One region of the Arthrobacter sp. THG-b23 genome, then DNA from elsewhere that is predicted to be linked to it. Evidence: predicted binding sites of a transcription regulator. Region 1 holds the regulator's gene; each other region holds the start of a gene.
The links. Region 1 encodes LexA, which represses DNA repair genes until DNA is damaged. Its sites were predicted from a motif close to TCGAACANNTGTTCGA; they were not measured.

Region 1 (7,291 bases):
GTGGGTGCTGCCGGCGGCGGCATCGGTTCCCGTGGGCCCGGTGAGACGAAGATCGAGCTGGACCGCCGGCGCATCCGTACCCGCATGGCGAAGCTGCGCCGCGAGATCACCGCGATGAAGCCGGCACGGGAAACCAAGCGTGCCAACCGCCGCCGCAATGCGGTGCCATCGGTGGCAATCGCCGGCTACACCAATGCCGGGAAATCGTCTCTGCTCAACCGCCTGACCGATGCGGGCGTGCTGGTCGAGAATGCCCTCTTCGCCACCTTGGACCCGACCGTCCGCCGGGCGGAAACACCGGATGGTATCGGTTACACGCTCGCCGACACCGTTGGCTTCGTCCGGTCGTTGCCGACGCAACTGGTGGAAGCCTTCCGCTCCACACTGGAGGAAGTTGCCGACGCCGATGTCATCCTGCACGTCGTCGATGTCTCGCATCCGGACCCTGAGGGCCAAATCGCCGCCGTGCGCGAGGTACTGACCGAGGTTGAAGCGCGGCACATTCCGGAAATCGTGGTGCTGAACAAGGCCGACGCCGCGGACCCCTTCGTGGTCGAGCGCCTGCGCCAGCGCGAACCGCGGCACGTCGTCGTCTCGGCGCGCACCGGACAGGGCATCGACGAGCTGCTTCGGCTCGTCAGCGAGACCATACCGCGGCCCAGCGTGAAGCTGCAGCTGCTGGTGCCCTACGACCGGGGCGAAGTGATCAGCCGCTTACACAACGAAGACGCCGAAATCCTCTCCATGGAGCATGGAGAGGACGGCACGCGACTCGACGTGATGGTGCGCGAGGGCCTGGCATCGGAGCTGGAACAGTTCATCCGGCATGACTGATCTCCAGGTTCCCGCCGGCGAGGCGTTGCGGCTGCTTGATGTCGCGGTGCAGGGGATGGGCGGGCAGCACCGTGCCGGCCAGCATGAGATGGCGGCGAAAGTGGCCGAGGCTTTTGACCGCAGGCAGCACCTGCTGGTGCAGGCGGGCACAGGCACCGGCAAGTCGCTGGCCTATCTGGTGCCGCTCATGGTCCAGGCGCTGCAGGGGGAAAAGCCCGCCATCGTCTCCACCGCGACGCTGGCGTTGCAATCGCAGATCGTCAAGCGGGATTTGCCGCGGCTCTTGGAGGCCGTCGCCGACGAGCTTCCCAGGCCGCTGGACGTCGCTTTACTCAAAGGCAGGAACAATTACCTCTGCCTGCACAAGCTGGCGGGCGGCTTTCCGGACGAAGATGCGCCGGCGGCACTGTTCAGCCTGGGCGAAGACGCCGTTCCGCATCCTGCTCCGGCCGGCGCGACGGCTTCCGGCGCATCGGGCGCACTGGGCAAGGAGGTCGTGCGCCTGCGCGAGTGGGCACAGGAGACCGAAACCGGCGATCGGGACGAACTGGTGCCCGGTGTCAGCGACCGGGCGTGGCGCCAGGTCTCCGTCGGGTCGATGGAATGCCTGGGCGCCCAAAAATGTCCCCTGGCGGCCGAGTGCTTCAGCGAACTGGCACGGGGCCACGCGGCAGAGGCAGACATCGTGATCACCAATCACGCCATGCTGGCCATCAACGCCTTCGAGGGCGTGGCCGTGCTCCCGGACTACGACGTGGTGGTCATCGACGAGGCCCATGAACTGCAGGACCGCGTCACCAGCGCCGTCGCGGGGCAACTCTCCGCTGCCATGGTCCGCACCGCCGCCTCGACGGCGCGCAAGCACACGGGCATCAGCGTAGAACCGCTGAACTCCGCGGCCGACGCCCTGGAGGACGTCCTGCAGTCGCTGCCGACCGGGCTGTTGGCGGCCGGCCTCCGCGAGGAGCATGAGTTGGTTCTCACGCAACTGCGGGAAGCCGCCCGTACAGCGCTTTCCGATTCCAAGCCGGAGGGTGCGGGGGCAGCGGACGGCGGGCGGCAGATGGCGCGGTCGCGGCTCTCTGCCGTGCTGGAGTTGGCCGAACGGCTGCTGTCCGCGCCCGACTCCCGGGAGGTCATCTGGGCGACCCGTCCCAGTACTTATGGCGAGACCGGGGACTACGCCGCCAACGACGACCAGCCGGCGACGCTGAACATAGCGCCGCTCTCCGTGGCGTCCCGGCTGCGCGAAGGTCTGTTCGACGAACACACGGTGGTGCTCACCTCGGCAACATTGTCCGTCGGGGGAACCTTCGACGCGGTAGCCGGGTCACTCGGACTGCTGGGAGCCGGTGCGCCGGCCTATTCCAGCGTTGATGTGGGCAGTCCCTTCGATTACCCTCGGCAGGGCGTGCTGTACGTGGCGTCACATCTGCCCAAACCGGGCCGGGGCACCAGCCCCGAGCAGCTTGATGAACTCGAGGAGCTCCTGCTGGCCTCGCGCGGCGGCGCCCTGGGCCTGTTTTCCTCACGGCGTGCGGCAGAAGAAGCTGCAGCGGAAATGCGCGAGCGAACCGACCTGACCATTCTGTGCCAGGGAGAATCATCGATGGCGGCGCTGGTCCGCCAATTCGCCGAGGAACCGGACGCATGCCTGTTTGGCACCATGACGCTCTGGCAGGGCGTCGACGTTCCCGGTGCAGCGTGCCGGCTCGTGGTCATCGACCGGATTCCGTTCCCCCGGCCGGACGACCCGCTCACGACTGCCCGAACCCGGTCCGTGGCGCAGGCCGGGGGAAACGGTTTCATGACGGTTTCGGCGACCCATGCGGCCGTGCGGCTGGCGCAGGGGGCAGGCAGGCTGATCCGCGCCTCCAACGACCGGGGAGTAGTGGCCGTGTTGGACTCGCGGCTGGCGACAGCACGATACGGGGGCTTCCTGCGCAGCGCCCTGCCGCCGTTCTGGAGCACCAAGGACGGCGCCATGGCACGTCAGATCCTGGAGAGGCTGGCTGCAGCCGCTGCCTGAACGGGCTGGGGCAGCAGCCACGCCGGAGCGGTCGCCCGCGCGCAAACCGGGAACGGGCAACGGCCCCGGTGACCGGCAGAGGGGCTGAGGAGCCTGCGGCGGGTCAGAGGGCCCGCATCACCGAGACAACCTTGCCCATGATGGTTGCGTGGTCTCCCAGAATCGGTTCGTACTGGGTGTTCTGCGGCAGCAGCCAGGTGTGACCGTCGCGCTGCCGGAAGGTCTTGACCGTTGCTTCGTCGTCGAGCAGCGCCGCCACGATGTCGCCGTTCTCGGCCGTGTGCTGCTGGCGCACCACGACCCAGTCGCCGTCACAGATAGCCGCATCGATCATCGAATCGCCCGAAACCCTGAGCATGAACAACTCGCCGTGTCCCACCAGTTGGCGCGGCAGGGGCATGACGTCCTCGACCGCCTGGTCAGCCAGGATAGGACCGCCTGCCGCGATCCGACCCACCAGCGGCACCATCGCCGTGTCGGACGAAGTGGTCAGTTCAGATACTGCAACGCCGCTGGAGCTGCGCAGCTGCTGCGGTTCATCGACTCCGACGATTTCCACGCCCCCGTGCTCGAGGGTCAGCGGAGTCAGGATTTCCATCGCACGGGGACGCTTGGGGTCGCGCCTGATGTAGCCCATCTTCTCGAGTTGCGCCAGCTGGTGCGTGACGCTGGACAGGCTCGCCAAACCGACGGTGTCACCGATTTCGCGCATCGACGGAGGGTATCCGTGGGACATGACGGAGCGCTGGATCGTCTCCAGGATCTTCTTCTGCCGCGGCGTCAGGCTGCGTCCCACCTTGACGGGTCGGCCGCGTCGCCTGGCTCCGGCAGTGGTGGTGCTCTCTTCGGACATATCCGGCCCCGGTCTCCCCGTAGTGGTCCATGCGCCGGCGCTGCGGTAGCGGAACCGCGCATGGGTTGTTGTCTGGCTGTTTTGTCGGTGGCGGCTGGTGCACTGCTCTTACCGCCGCTTGACGCTTACAACGCTAGGCGAGGCGGTGGTGAATTTCAAACATTTGTTCGACTGAGTCTCGACAATATTCGATCACCAGTGCTAAAACTATAGAAGACGCATTCGAAGATACGTTCGAATGCGGTTGCCAAACGATCGAAACCAGCAGAAATAGATCGAAAATCGGAAAGGTGACACCATGTCCGCCCAGCTCGCACCGCAGCCCGCCGGCGTCCGTACCAGCACCAACCTCCGGCTGACCCGCCGAGGCCGCTTGTTGCTGATTGGTCTGCCGCTGATGCTCGCCGCGGCCGCCGCCCTGACCTTGATCGGTTTCTTCACGGCGCCGGCAATGGCCGCCGCCGGGCAGCTGGGACCGGGGCCGGCGGCAACTGTCACGGTCGGCAGCGGCCAGACGCTGTGGGACGTGGCCGTGCAGTCCGCCCCCGACCGCAACCCTCACGATGTCATTTTCGAGATCGCGCAATTGAACGGACTCCAGGGGGACATCGTCCATGCCGGCCAGCAGTTGCTGGTCCCGTCCGCGCGCTGAGGCAGCCGTAATATGAGCTGCTTCGGCCCGCCCGATTCCTGCCCCGGGCGGGCCGAAGCTTAAACTGGACCAGTGAGTGAGCAGTTAGAACGCCTGAACCGCCTGCCGTTGCGGGACAATCTCCGGGGCTTGGAGCCCTATGGTGCGCCCCAGTTGGAGGTTCCCGTCCTCCTGAATGTCAACGAAAACACCCACGGCCTGCCCGACGCAGTCCGTCAGGCCATCGTCTCGGCCGTTAGCGACGCGGCCGCGGGTTTGAACCGGTATCCGGATCGCGAGTTCACGAAGCTGAGAACGGCACTGGCCCGCTACTTGGGGCACGGCCTCACCGCAGCGAACATCTGGGCTGCCAACGGATCGAACGAAGTCCTGCAGCAAATCCTCCAGGCCTTCGGTGGCCCCGGCCGTACCCTGCTGAGCTTCCCGCCCACCTATTCGATGTACCCGCTGCTGGCCAGCGGGACGGACACGGAGTATGTGGCTGTTCCGCGGGGGGCAGACTTCACGTTGTCGCCGGACGCTGCCGCCGCTGCCGTGGCCGACTCCGCCGCAAACGTCGTCGTCCTTTGTTCGCCCAACAACCCGACGGGAACCGCCCTGGGCCTCGACGTCGTGGAGGCCGTTTATGAAGCAGGGGAGGCCTCCCAGGCCATCGTGATCGTGGACGAGGCCTACGCCGAGTTCGCCCACGCCGGGAGGCCGAGCGCGCTGACTCTGTTGCCGGGGCGGGAGCGACTCATTATCTCCCGCACCATGAGCAAGGCCTTCGCCCTGGCGGGCGCCAGAGTAGGGTACCTCGCCGCCGCTCCGCAGATTACCGACGCGCTGCGGCTGGTCCGCTTGCCTTACCACCTCTCCGCGGTGACGCAGGCAACGGCCCTGGCCGCGTTGGAACACGCTGATGCCCTGCTGGCCAATGTAGAGGACATCAAGGCGCAGCGGGACCGCATCGTCGACGGGCTGGCCGGACTGGGGCTTGAACCGGCGCCGTCCGACTCAAACTTTGTATTTTTCGGCGGGCTGGAGGACCCCCGCTCCGTGTGGCAGGGACTCCTGGAAGCCGGGGTGCTGATCCGCGACGTCGGGATCCCCGGCCATTTACGGGTGACCGCCGGCACTGAGGCCGAGACCACAGCCTTCCTCGACGGCATCAAGGCCCTCGTGGCCAGCCCCGTCTCCTAAACTAGTAAGAGCGAACCGGCTCGCGCCGGGTCGACCAATTCGTCAAAGGACTCCCATGACCGTGGAAACCACCACCGGACGTACCGCACGCCTCGAACGCATCACCAGCGAGTCGTCCGTGCTGGTTGAACTGGACCTCGACGGCACCGGCCGTTCCGAGATCAGCACCACCGTGCCGTTCTACGACCACATGCTCACCGCCTTGTCGAAGCACTCGCTGGTCGACCTGACGGTGAAGGCCAGCGGAGACACGCACATCGACGCGCACCACACCGTCGAAGACGTCGCCATTACGATCGGGGAGGCCCTGAAGGAGGCGCTGGGCAACAAAGCCGGGATCCGCCGGTTCGGCGAAGCAACCGTGCCCCTGGACGAAGCGCTGGCCCACGCCGTCGTGGACATCTCCGGCAGGCCCTACCTGGTGCACGTGGGAGAACCCGCAGGGCAGGAGTACCACTTGATCGGCGGGCACTTCACGGGGTCGCTGACCCGCCACGTCTTCGAATCGATCACATTGCACGCCCAGATCTGCCTGCACATGCGCGTGCTGGGTGGCAGGGACCCCCACCACATCGTCGAGGCCCAGTTCAAGGCCTTCGCCCGGGCACTTCGCGCCGCCGTCGAAGCCGATCCACGTGTCGAGGGCATTCCCTCGACGAAGGGAGCCTTGTGACGGCTGCGCCCAAGGTCACGGTACTGGACTACGGCTCCGGGAACGTCCGCTCGGCAGTCCGTGCGCTGGAGCATGTGGGTGCCGACGTCACGCTGAGTCATGCCTCCGACGACGTCCTAGATGCCGACGGGCTGTTGGTTCCCGGGGTCGGCGCCTTCGCCACGGTCATGAAGGGGCTGAAATCCGTCGACGCGCTTCGCTGGATTGGGCGCCGGGTGGCGGGCGGCCGGCCCGTGCTGGGCATCTGCGTGGGCCTGCAGGTCATGTTCGAAGAAGGCGTCGAACATGGCGTGCGCACGCAGGGTGTCGGGGAATGGCCGGGAACCGTGGAAGCGCTGCCGGCGGAGGTCGTCCCCCACATGGGGTGGAACACCGTGGACGCCGCGGAGGGCAGTCGGCTGTTTGCCGGAATCGAAGACGAGCGCTTCTACTTTGTGCACTCCTACGGTGTGCAGCGCTGGAACTTCGATGTGACCCAACCCGCGATGACACCGCCGCTGGTGACATGGTCCACGCACGGCGCCCCATTCATAGCGGCCGTTGAAAACGGTCCGCTGAGTGCTACCCAGTTCCATCCGGAAAAGTCGGGAGACGCCGGCGCCGAGCTGCTGCGCAACTGGCTGAAGACGCTGAGGTAGCCATGGGCAGCATTCTCCTGATGGCCCTGGCCGGGCTGCTGGCCGGAGGCGCCATCTCGTTCCGGCAGCAGCGGCTGTCCAAGTGGTTGGTTATCGTCTTTTGGATCCTCGCCGGCATGTCGCTGCTGGCTGCCTACCTGCTCACCCTCGGCCCGGCCGAGTAACCACACCCATCCCGCGCAGCTGACGGCGCGCAGAAAGCGGAAGAACCATGACGAACCAAACCTCCATCCTCGAACTTTTGCCCGCAGTCGATGTTGCCGACGGCCAAGCCGTCCGGCTGGTCCAAGGCGAAGCCGGCAGCGAGACCGGCTACGGGGATCCGCTGGAAGCCGCCCTGGCATGGCAAAACGATGGGGCGGAATGGGTGCACCTGGTGGACCTCGATGCGGCGTTCGGGCGGGGCAACAACACGGAAGTGCTGCGCCGG
Region 2 (7,291 bases), on a different contig from region 1:
GTCGCCCGGCAGCAGTACCGCCTTGCGCCCTTCCTTCTCAATCACCGAAGCGATGTGCTGTGCGTCGGACTCCTCGGCGGGCAGATAGGACAGGGCGACGTCTGCTCCTTCCCGGGCAAAGCCGACGGCCACGGCGGCGCCGATGCCGGAGTCGGCCCCGGTGATCAGCGCCTTGCGGCCGGTCAGCCTGCCGGTGCCGCGGTACGACTGTTCGCCGCGGTCGGTCTGCGGCTCCAGGTCTTTGTCCAGCCCGGGCTCCGGCTGGCTCTGCTTGGGCGGCGAGATACTGGGAAAACGGTCAACGGGATTCTGGAAGGTGTACTGATCGGACGTCATGTCTGGCTCCCTTCTTGCGGCCGCATCGAAAGCTCCGCCGGCACCCTTGGTGCTGCGCTGGATGGAAAGGCGGGGCCGGGGCGGCCGGCATGGTCAGTATGCTGATCGTTTGCCACCCTACGCTGTCGTGCATCGGTCGTACAGCCGGCCGTTGCCGGCCCTTCTCCGTGAGGATCCGGAACGACGACGTGCACGCTGCCGGCGAACCGCCTAAGGTCAGCAAGCTTTCTACTTGGGCCGCGGCGGGGTAATCTGGGGGCTGGACCTGTAGGAAAACCTGAACCGAAAGAGGTGCTGATATGGGTATGGGCGACAAGTTCGATGCTGCGAAGGACAAGGTGACCGGCAAGGTCAACGAAGCCGTCGGCGAGGCGAGGGATGACAAGTCCCAGCAGCTGAAGGGCAAGGGCCAGCAGGTCGAGGGCGGGGCCAAGGACAAGATCGCCGATGCCAAGGCCCACCTGAACGAGGACGCCGACCGCGTTGCCGACGACACTGAAGGCGGCGCCAGGCGCTAAACCGGTTCTTTTGTCTCTGATCCCCCGTGGGCCACTGGCTCACGGGGGATCTGTCGGTTAAAGCGGTGCTGGTGGCCACGCAGGTTCCCCGATGCCGGCGTCCCTCAGGGGGCGCCGGAACTTCCAAGGCGTGGCCGCGACCGGCAACAAAAGGGGGATGGACAGGAAAACCGCGCCCGCGCCGGGGGAGGCGCCGGCTACCCTTCAATTCCCACGCAGCCTGTGGTAATTGTAAGTAACCTTATAAATCAGCTTGGCGTGCTCGCCCCTGCTGGCTGGACGACGCGCTAAGCGGCTCGAACTACCTGAAGGGACTGATATCCGTGACTACCGCAAGGGAAATCATGACCGGTGGTGTTGAATGCATCGGAGAGAACGAGACGCTGGAGCTGGCGGCCCAAAAAATGCGGGACCTCGACGTCGGGTCGTTGCCCATCTGTGGTGAGGACAACAGGCTCAAAGGCATGGTCACGGACCGGGACATTGTGGTGAAGTGCCTGGCCGACGGAAGGGATCCGCGCACGATCAAAGCGGGCGAGCTGGGCCAGGGCAAGCCGGTGACGATCGGGGCCGATGACAGTATCGAAGAGGCCATCAGAACCATGCAGGACCACCAGGTGCGCCGGCTGCCGGTCATCGATGGACACGACCTGGTCGGAATTGTCAGCCAGGCCGATGTCGCCCGCAACTACCCGGAAGACCGCGTGGGTGAACTGGTCGAGTTCATCTCCTACTGATTTCCGGTGGCCATCATGTCGGAGCAGTTGCCGGAGGCGTATGCCAAGTACCTGGCAGGATGTGAACCAACCCAAGCCGACGCCATCCTGCCGGTGCTGAAGCAATCGGCCGCGGACGGCGAGCGCGGTGTGCTGGTGCGGTTCCTCCCCAACGAAGTACAAGCCATGGCGACCGAGGAGGTCCCGTTCGGAACGATCCGGGAAGAACGCTACGACGAATAAACCGCCGGCCCGCCGTTGGCCGGAGGCCCGGGGTGCCGTGAGCATTCCGGGCTGCAGCCTGTCAAGACCCAAGCGTAAAGTTAACCGAGCCGGAGCGATATTTTGATGATTCGTTGCCGGAGCGGAGAAGCGCTTGTAAGCTCGCACCAGTTGGAGCCGAAACGGCTCTCGGGCTATCTGGAGGCTGCCCATGGACAGGTTCGCTGCCGGTCGGGACGCAGGGTGCTCCGTTGGTTTGGGGCGGAACTGATGCGGCACCGCCATCTGTCACCGGCTGACGAATTTCCGGTTGACCTGGCTCCCCTTGGCGACCCCGAGCTGCTGGCGCTGTACGGCAGGGCCATGCGCCAGCTCGAGCGGGAGAGTATCCAGTACGGCGCGGCCGATCCCGAGACCGAGTTCCGCCTGGAGGAGCTGCGTGTCGAGCTCGACCGGCGGGACAGCAGGGATGCGCTGCAGGCAAGCAGGCGCCGGGTCCGCGGTTTGTATGGCAAGCCGGGGGGCGAGCCGCCGGACTCGCTGTATGACGGCACCAGCTAGGCTCTGTCGCTGGCCTTGGCCCGCCGGCGGATCCCGACGGTCCGCGCCGCGGGTGGGCGTACACCCTTCCCGCGTCTGCGCCCCGGCGCTTATGCTGCTCTTCCCTACCCCCGTATGATGGGTTACAAACAGTATGCTTATCAATAGTGGGATGCAGATTGGAAGGGCAGACGATCATGATTGCCAATGACAGTTCAAGTGCCCATGCCGGCCAGGACAAGGACCGGGATCCGGGAAGCGACTTGCCCGATCCGTGGTGCTCCGCGTGCAGCACCGACGAGTACCTGGTGTTCGATGCCGTAACGCTGCTGCCGCCGCAGGCGGGAGCCCCCGCACTGCCGCGATGGGACGTCAGCTACTGGTGCAGCCGCTGCGACGGTTATTACGGGCACGAAACCTTCAAGGTGCCCGCGACGGAATCCGAGAGCGTGGGAATCGATTTCGGCGCCGAGGGCTACATGCACTGCGGGGAGCCGATGCAGCCGGTGGAACGCATCGACCACTCGATCGTTGATCCCGTGGACGCCGGCTCCCCGGAAACCGGCCCGCTCCCGACCGTGCGGGTCGACGTTGAAATCCTTCGCTGCAGCTGCGGATTCAAGATGGAGGTTCCCATCTGAGGCTAAGGCGCAGCAACATCCGTGCACCCGGCATCACCCGCCGGCGCCACGGGTCGGGGTTCTCCTACCGCAACCCGGACGGTTCGAAGCCTGCCGGTGACGAGCTCCGAAGGATCAAGGCGTTGGCGGTCCCGCCGGCATGGTCGGATGTGTGGATCTGCCCGGCGCCCAATGGGCATATCCAAGCAGCGGGAACGGACGACGCCGGACGGCGGCAATACATCTACCATCCCCGTTGGCGGGAACTGAGGGATCGGGAAAAGTTCGACCGCTCCCTGGCCTTCGGATCCACCCTGACCACCGCGCGCCGCAAGGTGACGCGGCTGCTGAGGTCCGGGGAACAAACCCGACAGGTGGCCTGTGCCGTTGCCTTCCGCTTGCTTGACAGCGCGTCCTTGCGGATCGGCTCCGAAGTCTACGCCGAAGACAACGGTTCCTACGGGGTTACTACGCTGTTGGTTCGCCACGTGCAGGTGCGGGAGGATACCGTGCGCCTGCATTTTCCCGGGAAGAGCGGGCTGCAATGGGACGTGGAACTGAAAGATCCGGATATCGCCGTCCAGTTGGCGACGGTGCAGGGCCTGAAGGCCGACGATCCGGCCATCGGTTACCGTAACGGCACCGGACACTGGTCCGGGCTGTCGGCGTCGGAGTTGAACGAGTTTATCCACGAACTCTGCGGGCAGGAGTTCAGCGCCAAGGACTTCCGGACGTGGCAGGGGACGGTAACGGCCGCCGTGGCACTGGCCGGCTACAACGGCAGACCGAATCTCACCGGCCGGCGCAAGGCCGTGGTCGCGGCCATGCACGCCGTCTCGGAGAGGCTGGGCAATACGCCCGCCATAGCCCGCAAATCGTACGTAGATCCGCGGCTCGTCGACCGCTTCATGGCCGGACAGGTTCCGGATGCTGCAACGTACTCCGCGGCGGAACGCAGCCTGCCATCCTTCCTCGGGTGACAGGGGAGCGAAAGCAGCCCGCGGCGCTAGAATTAGAGGGCCCCGGCAGGCGGGATTCCCCCCAACGTCCACGTCTGTCGGGGTTGACGCGACCTGTTACCAGCCGCGCGATTTCCACTCGTCCAGATGGGGCCGTTCTGCCCCGAGCGTCGTACCCGCGCCGTGGCCGGGATGGACCACCGTATCGTCCGGCAGGTAGTTGAACACCCGTTCGACCACATCGCTGTAGAGGGACGCAAACCGCTCGGGATCCTTTTGCGTATTGCCCACCCCACCCGGAAACAGCGAATCTCCGGTAAACAGGTGCGGGGGACCGTCGGGTGCGCGGTAAAGCAGCGCCACGGAACCCGGCGTGTGCCCGCGCAGCTTGATGGCTTCCAACGAGAATCCGTCGAACCGGCCGATGTCCTGATGCTCGAGCGCAACGTCAGTACGCACCTCGATCTCAGGAATATCCTCCGCGCCTGCCGCCGTTCTGGCACCTGTAGCGGCTACAGCATCCGGCAAGGCCCGGACATGGTCCCAGTGGCTGTGCGTGGTCACGATCAGGGCGACCTTGGCCGGCTGGTCCGCATCCCCGGCGCCGTCACGCAGCAGTTGTGCAATGGCCGGAAAGTCGTCGGCAGCGTCAATCAACACCTGGGCGCCGGAAGACTTGGCTGTCAGCAAATAGACGTTGTTGTCCATCTCGGAAACGGAAATGCCGCGGACCGTGACTGCAGGATCTTCGTGAAGCAACATGCTTCCCAGCCTACCGACAGTCGACCCCGACGGCTCAGGATGTCATTCTGGTTGTAGCAGTGGACAGGCAGCGGGATGCTGCGGACACGACGGGGAGTGGGCGCAGGCGATGGAAGCGAGCGAGTTTGACTGGCGGATGAACCGCGACAGCGCCGTGCCGCTCTTCGAGCAGCTGAGGCTGCGGATCATCGAAGCTGCCGACGCCGGCGAACTGCCGGTGGGCACGAAGCTGCCGCCCGTCAGGCGGCTGGCCGATCATTTGGGTGTGGTCCCGAATACCGTGGCGCGCGCCTACCGGGAGCTTGAAACTGCCGGCCGGGTGGAAACACACGGCCGTGCCGGTACCGTGGTCAGCGCCGGAGCAGGCAAGGCGCGCCAACAACTGGGCGACGCCGCCGAAGCGTTTGCCCGCGCCGTTCACGGCCAAGGCATCGGCGGCAAGGAAGCACTCGCGGCCGCCAAGGCCGCGTTGGAGCGCCACGGCATCAGGTAGGCGACGCGGCAGGCGGCGGTGCCTCGCTGAGGGAGCCCCGCGGCCCCGACCGCACCGCGATCGTGCCGGCGGCAGCCAAGGCAGGGCGTGTGATTGCGGACAGTCGCTGTCCGCAGCGGCCCCCGGCCGTGACCGATGTAATACAAGTTCGAACGAATTTTCGATTAGAGTAGATACCGTGCTAAAAGCAAGCGAAACGTCCGTCCCGGCGACCGATTCCGAGTCCGCCACCCCCGTTTCCCGCTCCGCGGACATGTCCCGCCTGGTAGTCAAGGGCGCCCGCGAGCATAATCTGCAGAACGTCAGCGTGGACCTGCCCCGCGATGCCATGATCGTCTTCACGGGACTGTCCGGCTCCGGCAAGTCGTCTTTGGCTTTCGATACGATCTTCGCCGAGGGCCAGCGCCGGTACGTGGAATCGCTTTCCTCCTACGCGCGGATGTTCCTGGGGCAGGTGGACAAGCCCGATGTGGACTTCATCGAAGGCTTGTCGCCGGCGGTGTCGATCGACCAGAAATCCACCAGTCGCAACCCGCGCTCTACCGTGGGAACAATCACCGAGATCTATGACTACTTGCGCCTGCTGTGGGCCCGCGTCGGCCGCCCCTTCTGCCCCCAGTGCGGTGAGCCCGTGGAGAAGCAGACCCCGCAGCAAATCGTGGACCAGTTGCAGGAGCTTCCCGATGGGACGCGCTTCCAGATCCTGGCTCCGGTGGTGCGCGGGCGCAAGGGCGAGTTCGTCGACCTGTTCAAGGAACTGAGCACCAAGGGCTTTTCCCGCGCCAAGGTGGACGGCAAGCTGGTGCAGCTGAGCGAACCGCCGAAGCTGGGGAAGCAGTACAAGCACACCATCGAGGTGGTGGTGGACCGGCTGGTCGCCAAAGAAGGCATCCATCAGCGTCTGACCGATTCGGTGGAGACCGCCCTGGCGCTGGCTGAGGGACGCGTCCTGGCTGATTTCGTGGATGTTGCCGAGGACGAGCCGGGCCGTACGCGGGCCTTCTCGGAACACCTGGCCTGCCCGAACGAACACCCGCTCGCCATCGACGAGATCGAACCGCGCTCGTTCTCGTTCAACAATCCGTTCGGCGCCTGTCCGGCCTGCACCGGTATCGGCAGCAAGCTCGAGGTCGATGTGGACCTGGTGGTCCCGGATCCGGACCGGAGCCTGTCCGAAGGCGCCATCGCCCCTTGGTCGCTGGGCAAAGCCACCCAGGAGTACTGGACCCGGCTGCTCGAGGGGCTCTCCCACGAACTGGGGTTCTCCATGGACGAGCCGTGGAAGAACCTGCCGAAAAAGGTCCGGGAAGCCGTACTGCACGGCAAGGACTTCAAGGTCGTGGTGCAGTACCGCAACCGCTTCGGCCGGGAGCGCAAATACAGCACCGGTTTCGAAGGCGCGTTCCAGTACATCCACCGAAAGCATGAGGAAACCGAGTCCGAGTGGGCGAGGGACCGTTACAAGGAGTACATGCGCGAGGTGCCGTGCCCGGAGTGCAACGGAGCGCGGCTGAACCCCGCGTCGCTGTCCGTGCTGATTAACGGCAAGTCCATCGCGGAAGTGTCTGCCCTGCCGCTGCGGGAGGCAAGTTCGTTCCTGGCCGGTTTGGAGCTCTCCGCCCGCGAAACCCAGATCGCCCACCAGGTACTCATCGAGATCCAGGCGCGCCTGCGTTTCCTCCTGGACGTCGGCCTGGAGTACCTGAACCTGGAGCGCGCCGCCGGCACGTTGTCCGGCGGGGAAGCCCAGCGCATCCGGCTGGCAACGCAGATCGGTTCCGGTCTGGTCGGCGTGCTCTACGTGTTGGACGAGCCCTCGATCGGCCTGCACCAGCGGGATAACCGGCGGTTGATCGAGACCCTCACGCGGCTGCGCGACCTCGGCAACACCCTGATTGTGGTGGAGCACGACGAGGACACCATCGCCGAGGCCGACTGGATAGTGGACATCGGACCGGGCGCCGGAGAGCACGGCGGCGAAGTGGTCCACTCCGGCTCGCTGCAGGAACTGCTGGACAACACGCGATCCATCACCGGTGACTACCTGTCGGGCCGGCGCCGGATCGAACTGCCGGCCAAGCGCCGGAAGATGGACAAGAAGCGCCAAGTGAAAGTGGTCGGCGCC
Region 3 (7,291 bases), on a different contig from region 1:
CTCGAATTCCAGCAACAGCAGCGACGAGGGCGGCGGGGATTCGGGCGGTGACTCCGGCGATTCCGGCGATTCCGGCAACGGAAACGGAAACGGCGGAGGCAATGGAAACGGCAACGGAAACGGTGGAGGCAACGGGAACGGCAACGGGGACGGCAACGGGGACGACGACTAACCGTGGACACTGACTTGCTGCGAGCACGGCTCCGGACCGCAGGCAACCTGGCCCTTGGGGCCACTGCCGCGGGCGGGGCCGCGCTGGTGTACGGCTCCGTTATCGAGCGGAACATGTTCAAAGTCCGCGAAGAAACGCTGCCCATCCTGCCCGTCGGCCGCGGCCCACTGAAGATCCTGCATCTGTCCGACATCCACATGACACCCGGGCAGACGCTGAAGCAGAGGTGGCTGCGGCAGCTGGCCTCGCTGGAACCGGATCTCGTGGTCAACACCGGCGATAACCTCAGCCATCAGCAGGCCGTAAAACCCCTGCTGGACTCGCTGGCACCACTGATGGACGTTCCGGGCGTGTTCGTCCCGGGCTCCAACGATTACTACTCCCCGGTGATGAAGAACCCGTTCTCCTACCTCACCGGTCCCTCCACGCAGCCCAAGGACTATGCGGAGCGTGAACTGCCGTGGCGTGAGATGCACGCGGCATTCGGCACCGCCGGCTGGGTCGACTTAACCAACCGGCACCAGTCGCTGGTGGTGGGCCGCGTGCGGCTGGACTTCACGGGCGTGGACGATCCTCACCTGCAGCGCGACCGCTATGCGGGGTTTCCAAACGGTTCGACGTCCGCCGATGAAGCCGCGTACCTGCGGATCGCGGTGGCCCACGCCCCGTACCAACGGGTGCTGGACAGGTTTACTGCCGACGATGCCGACCTGATGCTGGCCGGGCACACCCATGGTGGCCAGGTCTGCATCCCGGGCTACGGGGCCTTGATCAGTAACTGCGATCTGCCCACGTGGCGCGCCCGTGGACTGACGTACTGGGAGCACGAGGGGCGTAGCGTCCCGTTGAATGTGTCGGCCGGGCTGGGAACGTCCCGTCTGGCTCCGGTGCGATTCGCCTGCCGCCCGGAGGCTGTGCTGCTGACGCTGACGCCGGCGGCACCGGCCGGCGAAGTCCCGGCCGGAGCCCCCGGGCTCAGCTGAAGGCTGAAGCTCCGTCCCGGGCGGAGGCCCATTAGCTCAGCAGAGCTCAGAAGCTCGCTCCCTGCGGAGGGCCATCAGCTGGCACAGAAGCTTGTGGTGCCATTGGTCCTACAAAAGCTGTGCCTCGCCATTTGCAGGCCGCTGATGCGTTCCAACTGTCCCGTGCGCGTTCACCCGCAAATGCACTTCCACTGTTCCCCGCGCGTTCACCCGCGCCGGATTGATCATGGTGCGGTTTGGAGTGGTTGGGGTGGGACGTGGGTTTGCCAGTAGGAGTTGCGCAGCGGTTTGCGGCGGGGGTCGATGTAGTCCGGCGGGGTGAACCAGGGGATGCCGTCGAGGACGTTGATCTGCCAGTTGCCTTGCTCGATCAGGTCGTGGTGGAGCAGGCAGAGGCATACCCCGTTATCGACGCTGGTGCGGCCGCCGGCCCACCACGGGATGATGTGGTGCGCTTCGGTCCAGAACGCGGGCATGCTGCACCCCGGGAAGGCACAGCCCTTGTCCCGGGCGACCAGTGCCCGGCGGATGGCGCGGTTGAAGAACCGTTGCGACCTGCCCAGGTCCAGGATTTCGCCCTCGGACCCGAGGACGGCCGGGATGATCTCGGCGTCGCAGGCCATCCGGCGCACCGTGGTGGCCGAGACCGGTCCGTTGAAGACCGCGCTGCCGCCGCCGGAGAGCAGCCCGGCCAGCTGTTCGTACCCGGTGGTGACGATCACCTGTGTCCGGTGCCCGCCCGAGTCCGGAAGCCTGCCGGTGTTCAACGCGATCCGGCAGGCACCGACCAGGCCGGCGAGCAGCTTCTGCGCCCTGGTGGCACCGTCCATCGCCTCCACCACGGCCGGGTCCACCGCGGCAACCGGGTCCTCACCGGTGGGGCCTCCACCGCTGTGACGGGATGCCGAATCGGCGCTGCCTTCCGCGGCCGCCCTGTCCGTCCCGCCCGCACCAGCGGCGCCGGCGCCGCCCCTGCCTGCCTCCGTGGATCCGGTCCCGGCAACATTGCTGTTACCGCCGCCCATGGACGTGCCCGCGTCGGTGTTTGCCGCGCTGCCGGTGTCGGTGCCGGAGGGTCCTGCCGTGTCACCTTCACTTCCGCCGTTGGCGGCGGTTTCGATGGCGTCGGGGCGGATCCGCGGGTTCGCGGCGCTGTTCATCACGGTGGCTAGGGCTTCGTACTGGGCATCGGTGGTGTTGATGACGAACTGGTGCAGCCCCCGGCGCCGGCCCCGGTAGAACATGCCCTGCCGGGCCCGCAGTTCCTCCTCGGTCGGCTCGGCACCGTCCTGGTCGACCGCGGTTTCCCACGTCCTGGCGACCATCACCAGGGTGTCGGCATCGGCCTCTACGGCCTGCCGGACCAGCGCCGCTTCCATCGCCTGCAACGCCTCCGGGGTACCGGCGTGCCGGGCCCGGTCCAGGGAATCTACGACCACGGCCGCTGCGTGGCCGCTGACCTCCCCGCCGGCCATGGCCTCCGCCAACACAGGCAGCGCCGGGACACCGGGTTCCCCGTCAAACCGCGCCGGCGCGGTGATCGCCTTGCCGACCCGCAGCCTGCGCCGCGCCTCGACAATGCTGATCCCCAGCCTTGAGCGCAGATACTCCGCGTTGTTGGCAAACTCTGTCTTGCGGCGGCGCTGCGCCTGCTTTGACCCGGACAGGTCCGGGTTCGCGGCCCCGCTGCCGGTGTTGATCGCCGCCGCCGGATCAGCCCACTCCCCCGCCCCGACACAGGCTTCGGCCTCGGCTCCGGGTCCGGGCGCCGCCGAGTGTTCCCCGTTGGCGGCGATGTCTGCCCGCTCCACGGACTGGGCGCCGACGGCCTGCAGGAACTCCACCAGCTTCGAAACGTCCTCGACCGCCGCTACCGTATTGGCCAGGTCCCGGGTGCACAGGGACGCCGACTGGGCGGGAAATTGGTCGGCAACATCCTGCAGCAGGACAAACGCCTGGGCCAGGGATGTTCCCATCTCCCCGGTGCGGTCCAACGGTGCAAGAGCCATACCACAATTTTATTAGTACACACATTCGACGGCCATCGAAAGGGGCCATTGTGTAGGAGTAGTGCCGGTCCAGAGGCAGTGCATGGGGGTAACAATGCGTGCGGGCTCCTAAACAATGGGAGCGGCCCGGAAATCTATATAGGCGGGCTCCAGGTCACGGCCGCAGCAGCCAGCTCACCCACACTGCCAGATGGAAGGCAAGCAGCCCGCGAGCGCCCGACGCCAAGGGAAGCACGCTGCTAGGCGGAAGCGGCCGTCTCCGCGCGTGCCGCACGCCACCTGGACCAGCCGTACAGGCTTAGGACCCCCAGCAGGACGGTGAAGACGATGCCGTCCAGTGCAAAGAGGACCTGCGGGTTTGCCCTCGCTGCCACGGCGGCCAGGCCCATCAGCGAGAGGGTGACGCCGATCCACCAGGCTTCGATAACGCCGCGCGCGAGCCCGAGGTACAGCAGCGGTGTCAGGAGGCTGGCGACCACTGCTTCAGCAATGTCCCCCGGGCTGGCCATGTGGGTCAGCATCATGGGCAGCACCTCGATACCGAAGAAAACCAGAACCAGCACCATCAGGAGCGCCGCGGCCAGCCAATCGGGCCGCTGGACCGGATGGACCGGAACCCCGCCCGCCGCTGACCGCCGTCGCCACCGCCACCATCCATAGGCGGCGACCGCAGGCAGCACCAGGACGGCAGGGCTGAAAGCGCTTGCCACGCCCATCAAGACCATGGACACAACCGGTTCCACCAGCAGCACCAGCCAGCCGGCCGGTTTCCGCAGCACCAAGAGCAGGACTGCTACCACTCGCAGCAGCGGAAAGAGCATTGGCGTCCACAGGACCAACCCGAAGCCGTGCACCACGTCCGCCAGATCCATACTCTCTCCCGTTGGTGAATGGTTCGGCCCAGACTAGCAAGCACCGGTTTCCCAGCGCGCCGGCCCGGCCGGGACCAGGCAGTGACCAGCGCCTCAAACCGGTCGCTAGGATAGTTGCTGCGGTACACGATGCCCTCCGAACCACTGCGATGAATCGACCACATGACTGAGTTATCCCTCTGGCGCTCGATCGCCCGGCTCAAACACTATGTCCGGCCCATCCTCCCCCGGCTGATCTTGGGATTCTTCAGTGCCCTCGGTGCCAGCCTGGTGGCACTGGCCATCCCCCAGGTCTTGCGCGGCCTGGTGGATACCATCCATACCGGCGGCCGCCCCTCGGAAGTCTGGGGCCCCGCCGTCGTCATTGCCGTGCTGGGCTTGGCCGAGGCCGCCCTGGTGTACCTGCGGCGCGTGTTCGCGATCGCGCCCGCCACGGACGTGGAGATGGGCATGCGCACCAGCTTCTACCGGCATGTGCAGCATCTGCCGGCCGCCTTCCATGACCGTTGGGGCTCGGGCCAGCTGCTCTCCCGCGCCATGGCCGACCTGGGCCTGGTCCGGCGTTGGCTGGCCTTCGGGTCGCTCATGCTGGTGGTCTCCTTCGTGACGGTGGTCGCGGGGCTGGCGCTGATGTTCGCGCTGAACCAGCTGCTGGGACTGATCTTCCTGGTCGCCGCCGTACCCCTTGTCTGGCAGGGGTTCCGCTTCCGTACCGCGTTCGGTGCCTCCTCCCGGCTGAGCCAGGACCAGGCCGGGGACCTCGCCACCACGGTGGAGGAATCGGTGCACGGCATCCGGGTGCTCAAGGCCTTCGGCCGCGGCAAGTACGCGCTGGAGAACTTCCACGGCCAGGCCGAAGAACTGCGCCAGACCGAACTGGCCAAGGCCCGCACGCTGTCCAAGTTCCTGGCCACCGTTGTTTCGCTGCCCGATCTGGTGCTGGGCGCCGCGTTGGTCATCGGCATCATGCAGGTCTCCGGCGGACACATGACCGTGGGCGACCTGGTCGCCTTTTTTGCCACCGCCGCCGTCGTGGCCGGGCCGGTGGAGGCGATCGGTTCCCTGATGGGCATGACGCTGACGGCGAAGACCGCCCTGGACCGGCACTTCGACGTGATGGATACGAAGAACACCATCATCGACCCGGATGCACCGGCCCCGGCCGTCTCCGTGCGCGGGGAACTGCGCCTGTCCGACGTCGTCTTCCGCTATCCCGACGCCGCCGCGGACGCGGCCCCGGTCCTCAGCGGCGTGGACCTGCACGTGCGGGCGGGGGAAACCCTGGCGTTGGTCGGGGTCACCGGCTCGGGCAAGAGCACCCTGCTGCAACTGATCCCCCGGCTGTACGAGGTCACCTCCGGCGCCGTGTACCTGGACGGTACGGATATCCGCCATTTCCCGCTCGCCGAGCTCCGCGGCCACGTGTCGGTGGCCTTCGAGGACTCCACGCTGTTCTCCACCTCGGTCCGGGACAACGTGCTGCTGGGCGCCCGACCCGGCGGCGAAGATCCCGAAAACCTCCTCTCCCGGGCGCTCGAGGTGGCGCAGGCCGGGTTCGCCTACGACCTGCCGCAAGGCGTGGACACACGGATCGGCGAGGAAGGGCTGAGCCTGTCCGGCGGGCAGCGGCAGCGGATCGCGCTGGCCCGGGCCATCGCTGCCCGCCCGGCCGTGCTGGTGCTGGACGACCCGCTCTCGGCCCTGGACGTGCGGACCGAAGAAGCGGTGACGCAGCGGCTGCGGGAGGAGCTGCGCGGCACGACCACCGTGATCGTGGCCCACCGGCCCTCCACCGTGGCGCTGGCCGACCGGGTGGCGTTGCTGCAGGACGGCCGGATCGCCGCGGTCGGCAGCCACTCCGAACTGCTGCGCAGCAGCACACACTACCGGTACGTGATCGCCTCGCTGGCGGCCGAGCCCACCGTCGAAGACGTCCTGGACGCGAAGGAAGCCCGATGAGTTCCATGACCGGAGTCGCCGGCGAAGACAACATCAACCTGGACCAGGCCGACCGCAAAGCCGTCAGGCGGCGCTCATTGCGCCTGCTCGGCGAACTTGTGTCTCCGCACAAGCGGCTGTTCGCGCTCTCGATCGTGCTGGTGGTGGCCAGCAATGCCGCCCGGGCAGCCGGTCCGGTGCTGGTGGCCTTCGGCATCAACAATGCGCTGCCGGCCTTCACCGGCGGCGACGCCACTCCCCTGGTGCTGGTCGGCGCCGCCTACGCCGCCGTCGCAATTGCCGGCGGATCCCTGCTGGCGGCCTACATCTACGTCACCGCCCGGCTCAGCCAGGCCATGCTGCTGGCCCTGCGGGTCCGGGTCTTCCGGCACACCCAGCGGCTGAGCCTCGAGTTCCACGAAACCTACACGTCCGGCCGGATCATCTCCCGGCAGACTTCGGACCTGGAGGCGCTGCGCGAACTGCTGGACAACGGGGTCACCCAGCTGACCTCCGGCGTGATGTTCATGCTCTTCACGGCCATCAGCATCGTGGGACTGGACTGGAAGAGCGGGCTGATCATCCTGGTCGCCGCCATCCCCATCGCCTTCGTCACCCGGTGGTACCAAAAGGGTTCCGAGCTGGCCAACCGGGCCTCCCGGGTGGTGTCCGCCCGGCTGATCGTGCACTTCGTGGAAACCATGACCGGCATTCGGGCGGTCAAGGCCTTCCGCCGCGAGCAGGACAACTCCCGGCGCTACAACGAGCTGGCCGCCGACTACCGCGGCGCGACCCTGAGGAACATCAAGTACTTCGGCGTGCTCCAGCCGGTGTTGAACGGCGTCGGCAACCTGACCGTGGCCGTGGTGCTGCTGATCGGCGGCTTCCGCGTGCTGGACGGCGACCTTGCCATCGGCACCTTGGTCGCGGTGCTGCTGGCTACAAAGCAGGTCTTCCGCCCCACCGAACAGATCGCCATGTTCTACAGCTCCTTCCAGTCCGCGGCCTCCGCGCTGGAGAAGGTCTCCGGGCTGCTGGAAGAAGAACCGACCATCGTCCCCCCGGCCCGGCCGGTTCCGCTCAAGGACGCCCGCGGCGCGATCCGGTTCCGTGATGCCGTCTTCGGCTACGGCGACGGCCGGGTGGTGCTGCCCAGGCTGAACCTGGACATTCCCGCCGGCCAGACGGTCGCCGTCGTCGGGCAAACCGGAGCCGGCAAGTCCACCGTGGCCAAACTGATCGCCCGCTTCTACGACCTGACGTCCGGATCGCTCACCCTGGACGGGATCGAGCTGCGGCAGCTGTCCAACGAAGACC

Region 2: uvrA (excinuclease ABC subunit UvrA) is a predicted target of LexA. The motif match lies at 5,315-5,330, and genes of this name have one in related genera.
Region 3: AC5RVD_RS00785 (HNH endonuclease signature motif containing protein) is a predicted target of LexA. The motif match lies at 3,178-3,193, and genes of this name have one in related genera.

The regions. Positions count from the first base shown of each region.
Region 1 covers NZ_JBNHGM010000012.1:28,573-35,863, reverse strand. Annotated here, with positions in the region: gene hflX (GTPase HflX) at 1-834, shown strand, start outside; gene AC5RVD_RS16310 (ATP-dependent DNA helicase) at 827-2,863, shown strand; gene lexA (transcriptional repressor LexA) at 2,967-3,716, opposite strand; gene AC5RVD_RS16300 (LysM peptidoglycan-binding domain-containing protein) at 4,015-4,368, shown strand; gene AC5RVD_RS16295 (histidinol-phosphate transaminase) at 4,441-5,550, shown strand; gene hisB (imidazoleglycerol-phosphate dehydratase HisB) at 5,606-6,223, shown strand; gene hisH (imidazole glycerol phosphate synthase subunit HisH) at 6,220-6,861, shown strand; gene AC5RVD_RS16280 (hypothetical protein) at 6,864-7,025, shown strand; gene priA (bifunctional 1-(5-phosphoribosyl)-5-((5-phosphoribosylamino)methylideneamino)imidazole-4-carboxamide isomerase/phosphoribosylanthranilate isomerase PriA) at 7,073-7,291, shown strand, end outside.
Region 2 covers NZ_JBNHGM010000006.1:25,202-32,492, forward strand. Annotated here, with positions in the region: gene AC5RVD_RS11800 (glucose 1-dehydrogenase) at 1-336, opposite strand, end outside; gene AC5RVD_RS11805 (CsbD family protein) at 636-854, shown strand; gene AC5RVD_RS11810 (CBS domain-containing protein) at 1,178-1,591, shown strand; gene AC5RVD_RS11815 (hypothetical protein) at 1,598-1,813, shown strand; gene AC5RVD_RS11820 (hypothetical protein) at 2,063-2,353, shown strand; gene AC5RVD_RS11825 (hypothetical protein) at 2,530-2,973, shown strand; gene AC5RVD_RS11830 (DNA topoisomerase IB) at 3,006-3,932, shown strand; gene AC5RVD_RS11835 (MBL fold metallo-hydrolase) at 4,029-4,673, opposite strand; gene AC5RVD_RS11840 (GntR family transcriptional regulator) at 4,783-5,166, shown strand; gene uvrA (excinuclease ABC subunit UvrA) at 5,420-7,291, shown strand, end outside.
Region 3 covers NZ_JBNHGM010000001.1:159,671-166,961, forward strand. Annotated here, with positions in the region: gene AC5RVD_RS00775 (transglycosylase domain-containing protein) at 1-172, shown strand, start outside; gene AC5RVD_RS00780 (metallophosphoesterase) at 175-1,155, shown strand; gene AC5RVD_RS00785 (HNH endonuclease signature motif containing protein) at 1,380-3,164, opposite strand; gene AC5RVD_RS00790 (nicotinamide mononucleotide transporter) at 3,404-4,036, opposite strand; gene AC5RVD_RS00795 (ABC transporter ATP-binding protein) at 4,199-5,995, shown strand; gene AC5RVD_RS00800 (ABC transporter ATP-binding protein) at 5,992-7,291, shown strand, end outside.